3 regions of the Buttiauxella sp. AC142 genome follow, and region 3 is predicted to be linked to each of the others. Evidence: predicted binding sites of a transcription regulator. Region 3 holds the regulator's gene; each other region holds the start of a gene.
The links. Region 3 encodes PurR, which represses purine synthesis genes. Its sites were predicted from a motif close to CANGCAAACGTTTGCNTG; they were not measured.
Positions count from the first base shown of each region.

Region 1: cvpA (colicin V production protein) is a predicted target of PurR. The motif match lies at 1,524-1,541, and genes of this name have one in related genera.
Region 2: AC0IWZ_RS06310 (amino acid aminotransferase) is a predicted target of PurR. The motif match lies at 2,172-2,189, and genes of this name have one in related genera.

Region 1 covers NZ_CEEDCH010000001.1:3,164,225-3,168,492, reverse strand. Annotated here, with positions in the region: gene folC (bifunctional tetrahydrofolate synthase/dihydrofolate synthase) at 1-715, shown strand, start outside; gene dedD (cell division protein DedD) at 705-1,433, shown strand; gene cvpA (colicin V production protein) at 1,599-2,087, shown strand; gene purF (amidophosphoribosyltransferase) at 2,122-3,639, shown strand; gene AC0IWZ_RS14740 (UbiX family flavin prenyltransferase) at 3,793-4,268, shown strand, end outside.
Region 2 covers NZ_CEEDCH010000001.1:1,396,563-1,400,830, forward strand. Annotated here, with positions in the region: gene AC0IWZ_RS06300 (peptidoglycan L,D-endopeptidase MepK) at 1-172, shown strand, start outside; gene AC0IWZ_RS06305 (MBL fold metallo-hydrolase) at 213-860, shown strand; gene AC0IWZ_RS06310 (amino acid aminotransferase) at 920-2,110, opposite strand; gene AC0IWZ_RS06315 (porin) at 2,299-3,480, opposite strand; gene asnS (asparagine--tRNA ligase) at 4,077-4,268, opposite strand, start outside.
Region 3 covers NZ_CEEDCH010000001.1:2,331,285-2,335,552, forward strand. Annotated here, with positions in the region: gene AC0IWZ_RS10750 (C40 family peptidase) at 1-732, shown strand, start outside; gene sodB (superoxide dismutase [Fe]) at 910-1,491, shown strand; gene cydH (cytochrome bd-I oxidase subunit CydH) at 1,531-1,620, opposite strand; gene purR (HTH-type transcriptional repressor PurR) at 1,917-2,942, shown strand; gene punR (DNA-binding transcriptional activator PunR) at 3,019-3,951, opposite strand; gene punC (purine nucleoside transporter PunC) at 4,067-4,268, shown strand, end outside.

The DNA.
Region 1 (4,268 bases), 830 kb from region 3:
GCGTGAAAAAGCGGGTGTTTTCCGTGGCGGGAAACCGGCAATCGTCGGCGAGCCTGATATGCCGCATACCATTGCCGATGTGGCGACGGAGAAGGGCGCTCAATTGCTGCGCCGTGGCGTGGACTGGTCTTATCACGTTGGTGAGAATAGCTGGAGCTTCAAGGACAGCCAGGGCGAACTGAGCGGATTACCGTTGCCGTTAGTTCCGCAGCCGAATGCGGCGACGGCACTGGCGGCGTTGCGTGCCAGCGAGCTAAATGTCAACAATGAGGCTATTATTCAAGGCATTAAAGAAGCGACGTTACCGGGGCGATTCCAGGTGATTTCGCGTGAGCCGTTGGTGATCCTTGATGTGGCGCACAACCCTCATGCGGCGGCGTATTTGGCCGGGCGTCTGGAGCAACTTCCAAAACGCGGACGCGTGTTGGCCGTTATCGGGATGCTGCATGACAAAGACATCGCGGGCACGTTGGCATGTTTGTCGCCTCAGGTTGATAGCTGGTATTGTGCTCCATTAGAAGGCCCACGCGGTGCCACGGCGGAACAACTGATTGAACATCTCGGTCAGGGCGAAGTCTATGGCAGTGTGGCGCAAGCCTGGCGTGCCGCAATGAAGGCCGCCACAGAAAATGATACCGTGCTGGTGTGTGGTTCATTTCATACAGTAGCCCACGTAATGGAAGCGTTGGACGCGGAGAAAGCAGGTGGCGAGTAAGTTTCAAAATCGATTAGTCGGAACCATTATTCTGGTCGCACTGGGGGTCATTATCCTGCCAGGGCTGCTTGATGGTCAGAAAAAGCATTATCAGGACGAGTTCGCAGCGATTCCTCTGGTTCCAAAACCGGGTGACACCGATGAGCCAGACATGCTGCCTGCCGCGACTCAGGCACTGCCTTCGCAACCCCCTGAAGGGGCGGCCGAAGAGGTGAGAGCAGGCACAGCGGCAGCACCAGGGCTTGATATCGCTTCTTTGCCTGGGGACGGAGCAGCGGGTATTGATGAAGTGCCTGTCAGCCGTGAGCAGCCGAAGCCAAAACCTGTGGCTGAGAAACCAAAACCTAAGCCTGTTGAAAAACCACAGAGCAAAGCTTCCGTTGATCAAACCGAAGAACGTCTGGCAATGATGAACGAACAGCCTCCGGAGCCTGCAAAACCAGCGAAGCAAGAAACTGCAGAGCAAGCACCGACCGGCAAAGCTTACGTCGTGCAACTGGGTGCCTTGAAGAATGCCGACAAAGTGAATGAAATTGTTGGTAAACTACGCGGCGCTGGGTTCCGTGCTTATACCTCACCGTCAACGCCAGTTCAGGGTAAAGTCACCCGAATTCTGGTAGGGCCGGATGCCTCGAAAGACAAACTTAAGTCTTCATTGGGCGAGCTAAATTCGCTTTCCGGGCTGAACGGTGTGGTGATGACTTATACGGCCAGATAAACCCGCAGAGGCGGGATTTAGGGCAAATTTTTAATGGCGTTGAGCATTTTTTCAACGCCATTATTTATTTACGCGAGGGAAGGAAATCCCTACGCAAACGTTTTCTTTTTCTGTTAGAATGCGCCCCGAACTGGACGTCAGGGCGATTTGTCGTGGGATTTGTTCATGGTTTGGATAGATTACGCCATCATTGCGGTCATCGGCTTTTCGGCTCTGATTAGTGTTATTCGTGGGTTTGTGCGTGAAGCGTTATCGCTAGTAACCTGGGGCTGTGCTTTCTTTGTCGCCAGTCATTACTACACTTACCTTTCTGTCTGGTTCACTGGCTTTGAAGACGAACTGGTACGTAATGGAATAGCTATCGCGATACTGTTTATCGCGACACTCATCGTCGGTGCGATAGTCAATTATGTGATTAGCGCGCTGGTTGAGAAAACCGGCCTGTCGGGTACAGACAGGGTGTTGGGGATTTGTTTTGGTGCGTTACGTGGAGCACTGATCGTCGCCGCCATTCTGTTCTTTCTTGATACGTTCACTGGTTTTTCCAAGAGTGACGACTGGCAAAAGTCGCAGCTTATCCCGCAATTCAGTTTCATCATCAGATGGTTCTTTGACTATCTGCAAAGCTCGTCAAGTTTCTTGCCCCGGCCATAAGGCAGGGGTTGTGGCTTAATGAGGAAAAGACAACATGTGCGGTATTGTCGGTATCGCCGGTTTTATGCCGGTAAACCAGTCTATCTATGACGCGTTAACGGTGCTTCAACACCGTGGGCAGGATGCCGCAGGCATCGTCACCATTGATGCCTTAAATTGTTTTCGTCTGCGTAAAGCCAATGGGCTGGTGAGCGATGTGTTCGGTGCCATTCACATGCAACGCTTGCAGGGAAACATGGGTATCGGCCACGTACGTTACCCGACTGCGGGTAGCTCTAGCGCTTCTGAAGCCCAACCTTTCTATGTTAACTCTCCGTACGGCATTACTCTTGCACACAACGGCAATCTGACTAACGCCCACGAACTGCGCCAAAAGTTGTTCGAAGAAAAGCGTCGTCACATTAACACCACTTCCGATTCTGAAATCCTGCTCAATGTTTTTGCCAGCGAGCTGGATAACTTCCGCAACTATCCGCTGGAAGCAGACAACATTTTCGCCGCGATTGCCGCAACCAACCGCCAGATTCGTGGTGCGTACGCTTGTGTTGCGATGATTATCGGCCACGGTATGGTGGCGTTCCGCGACCCGAACGGTATTCGTCCGTTGGTGATGGGCAAGCGCGATTTGAATGATGGCCGCACCGAATATATGGTGGCCTCCGAAAGCGTCGCGCTTGATACGTTGGGCTTTGAGTTCCTGCGCGATGTTGCGCCGGGCGAAGCGGTGTACATCACCGAAAAAGGCCAGTTGTTTACACGCCAGTGTGCTGACAACCCGACCAGCAATCCATGCCTGTTCGAGTACGTTTACTTTGCGCGCCCGGACTCGTTCATCGACAAAATTTCCGTTTACAGCGCCCGCGTTGAAATGGGTAAAAAGCTCGGTGAGAAAATTGCTCGCGAATGGGAAGATTTGGATATCGACGTGGTTATCCCGATTCCAGAAACTTCGTGCGACATCGCGCTGGAAATCGCCCGTATTCTCGACAAGCCGTACCGTCAGGGTTTTGTGAAAAACCGCTACGTAGGCCGCACGTTCATCATGCCAGGCCAGCAACTGCGTCGTAAATCTGTGCGTCGTAAACTGAATGCTAACCGCGCTGAGTTCCGCGATAAGAACGTGCTGCTGGTGGATGACTCCATCGTGCGCGGCACCACTTCTGAGCAAATTATCGAGATGGCACGTGAGGCCGGTGCGAAGAAAGTTTACCTCGCGTCAGCGGCACCGGAAATTCGTTTCCCGAATGTGTATGGCATCGATATGCCAAGCGCTAACGAACTGATTGCTCATGGCCGTGAAGTTGACGAGATCCGTCAGTTGATTGGTGCCGATGGTCTGATTTTCCAGGATCTGAACGATCTGATTGAAGCGGTTCGCGTTGAGAATCCGGATATCACGCAGTTTGAATGCTCGGTGTTCAACGGTATCTACGTGACCAAAGATGTGGATCACGAATACCTTGAGTATCTTGAGTCACTGCGTAATGACGATTCACAAGCGATTGCCCGTCAGAACGAAGTGGAAAACTTAGAGATGCATAACGAGGGTTAACACCATCCTCAACCTAACCCTCTCCTTCAAGGAGAGGGTTAACACCATCCTCAACCTAACCCTCTCCTTGAAGGAGAGGGTTACCATTTCTTGCATCCCTGCCCATCTTGCGGCAAAGTCAGCCCAGATAAACTCCTCGGGCGAATGAAAAATATGAAACGGTTAATTGTTGGGATTTCAGGTGCCAGTGGCGCAACTTACGGTGTGCGACTGCTTCAGGTACTGCAACAATTACCGGACATCGAAACGCATCTTATCCTGAGCAATGCAGCCCGCCAGACACTCGCGCTGGAAACCGATATTTCCTTACGAGAAGTTCAGGCCTTTGCCGATGTGGTTCACGACTCGCGTGATATCGCCGCCAGCCTTTCCTCTGGCTCTTTTAAGACGCACGGCATGGTGATCTTGCCTTGCTCAATCAAAACTCTTTCTGGCATTGTCCACAGCTATACAGATGGTTTGTTAACGCGTGCAGCGGATGTCGTGCTCAAAGAGCGTCGCCCGTTGGTGCTTTGCGTGCGTGAAACGCCGCTGCATCTTGGGCATTTGCGCCTGATGACCCAGGCTGCTGAAATGGGCGCAGTGATAATGCCCCCGATGCCTGCGTTTTATCATCGGCCACAAAGCGT
Region 2 (4,268 bases), 930 kb from region 3:
TGTTGCTAAAAAGAGCTATCACACCAAAGGCCAGGCCATGGATTTCCATATTGAAGGGATTTCGTTAAGCAATGTTCGCAAAGCAGCATTATCTATGCGCGCTGGTGGTGTAGGATACTACCCACGCAGCAACTTTGTGCATATTGATACGGGGCCACTAAGGCACTGGTAAAACAACGGAATCCGGCGATTGCTGCCGGTATTGGAGTGTCATGAACTATCACATTATCCCGGTCACTGCATTCGGCCAAAACTGTTCACTGATTTGGTGTGAAGAAACTCAACAGGCAGCGTTGGTTGATCCCGGTGGTGAAGCCGAAAAGATCAAACAGCAAGTTGCAGCGAAAGGGGTGAAACTCACGCAAATCCTGCTAACGCATGGTCATCTTGACCACGTTGGTGCGGCTGCTGAACTGGCCGAGTTTTATGGCGTTCCTGTTGTCGGGCCGGAAAAAGAAGACGAATTTTGGTTGCAGGGATTACCTGCACAAAGCCAAATGTTTGGTCTGGAAGAATGCCTGCCGCTGACCCCCGATCGTTGGTTAAATGAAGGGGATAGCGTGTCAGTGGGAAATGTAACCTTACAGGTGTTGCATTGCCCAGGGCACACGCCTGGTCACGTTGTATTCTTTGATGCGCAATCTCAGTTGCTGATTTCCGGTGATGTGATTTTCAAAGGCGGAGTGGGGCGCAGTGATTTCCCGCAGGGCAATCATGCCGCGTTAATTGACTCCATTAAGCGTAAGTTACTGCCGCTGGGTGATGATGTGACGTTTATCCCAGGGCACGGCCCGCTTTCAACGCTCGGTTACGAGCGCCTGCACAACCCGTTCCTGCAAGACGAATTACCGGTCTGGTAAAGTCTGGTGAAATAAAAAAAGCCGCTTTAATCAGCGGCTTTTTTGTCTCTGCTATTTGTTTACAGCACAGCGACGATGGCCTCGCACAGCGGTGCCATGTTATCTGGCGTCATACCTGCAACGTTCACACGCCCGGATGCAACCGCATACACACCAAACTCTTCACGTAAACGCAGCACCTGCTCTTTGGTCAGGCCGCTGAACGAGAACATGCCGTTCTGGTTGATGATAAAGCTAAAGTCGCGGTCAGCGCCTTTCTCTTGCAGAGTATTCACAAACAGCTGGCGCATGCGATGAATACGCTGGCGCATGTCAGACAGTTCCTGCTCCCAGATAGTACGCAGCGCTTCGTTGCTCAAAATGGTAGCAACAACAGATGCGCCGTGTGCTGGCGGGTTAGAGTAGTTAGCGCGAATCACTGACTTCATCTGGCTGAATGCACGGTCAACGGTATCGGCATTGGCGGCAACCAGCGTACAAGCACCTACGCGCTCATTGTACAGGCCAAAGTTCTTGGAGTACGAACTGGCAACAATCAGTTCCTGGTGGCTTGCAGCAAAGATACGCAGGCCTTCTGCATCTTCTTCCAGACCACGAGCAAAGCCCTGGTAGGCGAAGTCAAACAGTGGTAGCCAGCCTTTAGCCTGAGACATCTCAGCCAGGACCTTCCACTGTTCAGCCGTTGGGTCGATACCGGTTGGGTTGTGGCAGCAGCCATGGAACAACACGACGTCGCCAGCTTGTGCCGCTTGCAGACTGCTAACCAGGCCATCAAAATTCAGAGAATGGTTTTGCGCGTCGTAATAGTCATATTCGCAAACTTCCAGACCCGCTGAATTAAATACGCTTTTGTGGTTCGGCCAGCTTGGATTGCTCACCCACACACGTTTAGCCGTGGTGTTTTTAGCGAGGAAATCAGCGGCAACACGCAATGCACCTGTGCCACCTGGGGTTTGTGCGGTGCGGGCGCGTTTGGCCGCGCTCAGTGCGTTGCCTTTCCCGAACAGCAATTCCTGGGTGCAATGACCGAATTCAGGAATACCGTCGATACCGAGGTAATTCTTGGTGTTCTCATTCTCAAGAAGATACAGCTCTGCTTTTTTAACGCTGGTCAGAACCGGAGTTTTACCCGTTTCATCTTTATAAACACCAATGCCGAGGTTAATTTTTGTCGGACGGTCATCGGCGCGAAACAGATCGGCCAAACCAAGAATTGGATCAGCAGGGGCTGCGGTAATGTTCTCAAACATGACGGGTTTCCATTTTGATATCGAGGGAGTAACGCTCTCAGGTTAACTGCTGTTTTAGCAAATGCCAACCGTTTGCAACAAAAAGAAACAGGCTCCGTCACAAGTAATTTTTTTCATCTTTTCAGGCATAAAAAAACAGGGCCGAAGCCCTGTTTTTAAATCATCCTTGCAACAAAGTTGCGGGATAATTAGAACTGGTAAACGATACCAACTGTGGTCTGGTCGTCAGTTTCCAGACCAGTAGCAGCGCTGTATGCGTTATCATCCAACAGGTTGAATTTATACGCAGCGTATACGTTCATGTTTTTGTTGAAGTAGTACCAGGTACCCACTTCGACGTATTTAACCAGGTCAGCATTGCCGCCGTTGAAGCCATTACGTGCAACCAGGTCTTTACCTTTAGACTGAACGTAACCAATGGATGGACGCAGGCCGAAATCGAACTGGTACTGAACTACAGCTTCGAAGTTCTGAGTTTTGTTCGCGAAGTTAGCATCTGCTTCGCGAGTCATGTTGGTAGTCTCTGCATACTGGATAGCTGCGTAGACGTTGTTTGCATCGTATTTAGCAGCAGTAGACCATGCTTCAGCTTGATCACCGCTCGCGCCGCCGTTGTAAGCAACACCGGCTGGAGTCGAAGCTGTTAATGCATTTTTCTGTGCATCGGTACGGTCAGAGTTCGCATAACCCGCAGCAACGCTGAAGCCTTCTGCAAAATCATAAGTTACAGCCGTGCTGTAGCCTTCGCCGTTGGCTTTAGCGCCGTTACCGCTCAGGGAAATTGACGTTGGAGTACCGGTAGTGTTGTCGTATTCAACTGTCACTGGGCTGTTACGATCGTTTTTACCCTGGTATTGCAGAGCAAAGTTCAGACCATCAACCAGGCCGAAGAAGTTGCTGTTACGGTAGGTCAGAACGCCATTGGTACGGCCAGTCATGAAGTTGTCAGTAGCAACCCAAGAATCGCCACCCCAAACAACCAGCATATCGGTATAAGCCGCTACGTCGTAGATTGCGCCGTAGTTACGACCGTAATCCAGGGAGCCTGCATCGCCAAATTTCAGACCAGCAAATGCCAGACGAGTGTTTTGGCTCTGAGCGCCTTCCGGATTGGAAGCGGTCATGTTGTATTCCCACTGACCGTAACCAGTCATCTGGTCATTGATCTGGGTCTCACCCTTGAAGCCAATACGAGCATAGGTAGAGTCAGCGTTGGTGCTGTTGCCGTTAGTTGTCCAGCCATGCTCACCTACAGCTTTACCGTAGAAGTCCAGTTTGTTGCCGTTTTTGTTGTAGATTTCTGCAGCGTTAGCTGCACCGGCTACCAGCAGAGCAGGGATTAACACTGCCAGAATATTGCGCTTCATCATTATTTATTACCCTCATTAGGTTTTTTTGTAACACCTGCCACTGCCGTCAATAATTCTGTACGGAACTATTGATGAGAGTTTGGTGTCTTTCTGTATCTGTCAGGCATCTTTCCATCCATGAAACCGTTTCGCTAGCCTGAAAGTGCTACAAACATCGAGAGTGAGTTACAAGAAGAAACTATGTGTAACTAAATGTGTATTTTACGGAACTTTGTGAACTATCTCAAACTTCCTGGCCGCTTCGTCTAAAATTCCACCTTTCTTATCCTATATATATGAAATACTTATGTTTAATTGGCATAAGTTAAACTTCAGTGAATATTTCGCTTACATTTGTACATTCTTTGAGTGATTTTTGGATGTCCAGACTTCTGTGTGAAAATTATCCAAATGTGCTAAGTCAATTCTCGGAATGAGGATGCAAGCCAAAAGTAGGGTTATTTTGTGTTTGTCTGTTTCGCAGACACAATTGGTAACGGGGAAGTGGCGAAATGGGGTTGAAATTGACGTTTGTTTAACTTTCGTTGAAGAAAAAAGACGAATTTGTTTCAGGTAGAAAAAAGGCCAGCAATGCTGGCCTGAGTAAAAATCAAATCTTAGAAGTTTGCATTACGCGGTGTACGTGGGAACGGAATCACGTCACGAACGTTTTGAACGCCGGTTACATAGGCAATCAGACGCTCAAAACCAAGGCCGAAACCTGAGTGCGGCACGGTGCCGTAACGACGCAGGTCGCGATACCACCAGTAATCTTCTTTATTCAGACCCATCTCGGCCATGCGCGCATC
Region 3 (4,268 bases):
GTGAAATCCACAACGAAGAGCACAGAAAAGAACAGTAAGAGTAAACAGAAAACCACTACCGCCAGCAAGAAAAGCACCACCACCAAGACTGCAAGCAAGAAAAAAGAAACCGCTGCCGCGAAAAGTAAAACCGTTAAAAATGCCAGCAGCACCAAAACCAAGAATCTTGCCAAAACCGACCGCAAAAAATCCTCTCAGCTCGCAAAAGTCCAGCCTGTTACTTTCACCGAAAAATGCAGTAAACCTCGCAAAGGTTACAAAACGCGTTGTGTGAAAGTTAAAGCAGAGCATCCAACGACTATTGCTCAGGCGCATAAAGTCCGCGTGCAAAAAGCACAAAAAACGGCAATGAATAAATTGATGGGCCAGATTGGCAAACCGTATCGCTGGGGAGGCACGTCGCCAAATACCGGTTTCGATTGCAGCGGTCTGGTTTACTACGCTTATAAAGACCTGGTGAAATTCCGCATTCCGCGCACCGCGAACGAGATGTACCATCTGCGTGATGCTTCTTCAGTAGACCGTGGCGAACTGGAAACAGGCGATCTGGTCTTCTTCCGCACCCGTGGTCGCGGCACCGCTGATCACGTTGGCGTGTATGTTGGCAATGGCAAATTCATCCAGTCACCTCGCACGGGTCGCGATATTCAAATCACGTCTTTAAGTGAAGATTACTGGCAGCGCCATTATGTGGGTGCCAAACGCGTTATGACCTCAAAAACCATTCGTTAATCCCTCTTCGTAAAAACTCGCACTTGCCCTTAAACGGGTAAGTGCGTTTCTCTTTTGCTTTTCCTTTCAATTTGTTAACCTAAACCCGCACTAAAAGTGTTTATTTAACAATAGATACCCTAACTCATTTGAGTCAACGATGCGGCTCGAAGAATGATGGGTAATAAGGAGTTTGCAATGTCGTTCGAATTACCTGCACTACCATATGCGAAAGATGCTTTAGCCCCGCACATCTCTGCCGAAACGCTGGAATACCATTACGGTAAACACCATCAAACCTACGTCACTAACCTGAACAATCTGGTTAAGGGCACCGCGTTTGAAGGTAAAACTCTGGAAGAGATCGTTCGTACTTCAGAAGGCGGCGTATTCAACAACGCAGCACAGGTGTGGAACCACACATTCTACTGGAACTGTCTGGCGCCAAACGCAGGTGGCGAACCAACAGGCGCACTGCTGGAAGCCATCAATAAATCTTTTGGTAGCTTTGCTGAATTCAAACAGCAGTTTACCGACGCGGCTATCAAAAACTTCGGCGCGGGTTGGACCTGGCTGGTTAAGCAAGAAGATGGCGCATTAGCTATCGTTTCAACGTCTAATGCCGGCACCCCGCTGACCACTGCGGCAAAACCGCTGTTGACAGTAGACGTATGGGAACATGCTTACTACATCGACTACCGTAATGCTCGCGCAGGCTACCTTGAGCATTTCTGGGCGCTGGTGAACTGGGAATTTGTTGCGAAGAATCTGGCAGCGTAAAACCTAAAAGATATGGGCCGCGATTGCGGCCCATTTTAATCAGTGCAGTACGGCAGTTAACGCGCCACAGACGATCAGTGCCAGAACAATGACCGTTGTGGTGATTGAAAATTTCAAATCTGTGCTCATCAATAAACTCCTTTTAATTACCTTACAATCGGTGTGTCAGAGTGATTTTCCCACAACCAGAAATAAAAATCCTCCTGGTTTTAACCTGATATCGCTTTTCCCTCTTCCACTTTTCTTCCGGATAGGCCAAAATCCCTCGCTAATTTATTGCGTACCATCAATTCTATGCCCTCCTTCCGTTTTATGTCGCAATCCCGGCATACCCGCAACCCAAACGTTGCCTCAGGAGTCAGTGTACGCAAACGTTTAACATATTAGTTATCAGGAGTTTACGATATGGCCTGGAGTGAAATTTAATGGCGACAATCAAGGACGTGGCGAAGCGCGCAAACGTTTCCACTACAACCGTATCACATGTGATTAACAAAACTCGCTTTGTGGCGGAAGAGACTCGCAATGCGGTCTGGGCGGCAATCAAAGAATTGCACTATTCACCTAGTGCCGTCGCACGCAGCCTTAAAGTTAATCACACCAAAACGATTGGTCTGCTTGCCACTTCCAGCGAAGCCCCTTATTTCGCCGAGATCATCGAAGCCGTGGAAAATAGCTGCTTTGAAAAAGGCTATACCCTGATTCTGGGCAATGCGCACAACAACTTTGAAAAACAGCGCGCTTATTTATCAATGATGGCGCAAAAGCGCGTCGATGGCCTGCTGGTGATGTGTTCTGAGTATCCGGAATCACTGCTGACAATGCTCGAAGAATATCGCCATATCCCCATGGTGGTGATGGACTGGGGCGAAGCTCGCGCAGACTTCACCGACTCTGTGGTCGATAACGCGTTCCACGGCGGTTATCTGGCCGGGCGTTATTTGATTGAACGCGGCCACCGTGAAATTGGCGCCATTCCTGGCCAAATGGAACGTAACACCGGCGGCGGTCGTCACGCAGGCTTTATGAAAGCGCTGGAAGAAGCCGGTATCGCCATTCCAGAAAACTGGATTGTTCAGGGCGACTTTGAGCCAGAGTCTGGGTACCGCGCGATGCAGCAGATTCTCGGCCAGTCTCATCGTCCAACGGCAGTCTTCTGTGGCGGGGATATTATGGCGATGGGCGCGATTTGTGCCGCTGATGAAATGGGTCTGCGTGTGCCGCAGGATCTTTCAATTATTGGCTACGATAACGTGCGTAACGCCCGCTTCTTCTCGCCAGCACTGACCACCATTCACCAGCCAAAAGATTCGCTGGGTGAAACGGCGTTTAACATGTTGCTGGACAGAATCGTCAACAAACGCGAAGAGTCGCAGTCCATTGAAGTGCATCCGCGCCTGATTGAACGCCGCTCCGTAGCCGACGGTCCGTTCCGCGATTACCGCCGCTAAAATAGCGTAGGTCGTACAGCAGCGTCATCCGACAGTTCTGACGTAAATGGTGGATGACGCCTGCGGCTTATCCACCCTACGAACTCTGTGAAGCAGCGCTGTCAGGCTCCTGCAACCACTCCTGATTCATCGTTTCGCTATCTCCCAGATAATCTAATAACCAGGCTAGCGCGGGTGACGCATCATTTTGCTTCCACGTCAGGCAACACGCGGCATCCGGGAATGGGTTATCCAGCGTCAGCTCGCACCATTTACCGGAATCTACCCACGGCCTTGCGATATGCAATGGCACCATACCGATACACAAACCTGCACTCAGGCAATCGGAACCCGACTCCCAATCTGGCACCACTACACGCCGCTGGTTATCCAGCAGCCAGGTAATACGCTTTGGCAAGGAACGCGAGGTATCTTCCAGAACCAGCGACGGCCAGGCACGTAAGTCGTCATCACTTAACGTACCGCCTTGTACCGCCAGGGGATGATTTGCAGCCACCACGCAACGCCAACTCAGTGTCCCCATGTCCCGGAAGGCAAAACGCCCACCGACAGGAATGGCCTGCGTTGCGCCAATCGCAACTTCAACGCGCCCATCCGCCAGCGCGTCCCACACACCGTTAAACACTTCCTGATAAATATGCAGCTCGATATCCGGGAAATGGCGGTAGAAATCCAACACCAGCTGGCGCGTGCGTTCGGGTTTTACAATATTATCGACCGCAATCGCCAGGTGTCCGCGCCATCCATTTGCGATCTGCTGGCACTGCTGCCGTGTCGTCATCATTTTTTTGATAACAGAGCGCCCTTCCTTCAAAAAAAAGACGCCCGCGGGGGTTAATTCGACATCACGATGACGGCGTTCAAACAGCGGAACAGCTAACCATTCTTCCAGTTGCCGTACCGTATAGCTGATGGCAGACGGAACGCGGTGCAACTCCTGTGCAGCACCGCTGAAGCTGCCATTGCGCGCCACCGCATCTATCACTTCCAGCGAATATTCAGACCACATTTTTCTGCTCACAAATTTTTTGAACGCAATAGACAAATATTAGCGTTTCACAAGCGTAATTGCACTCCGTACACTCTCGCGGCAATCAACCTGCAAGATAAATCAAGAGAAAAACATGCAACCATCAAAAGGATTTCTTATCTGGCTGGCCGGATTAAGTGTGCTGGGGTTCCTCGCCACAGACATGTATCTGCCAGCTTTCGCGGCTATTCAGCAAGATTTACAGACCGATGCTTCCGCGGTGAGCGCAAGCTTGAGTTTGTTCCTCGCCGGATTTGCGTTCGCTCAGTTAATGTGGGGGCCGCTGTCTGACCATT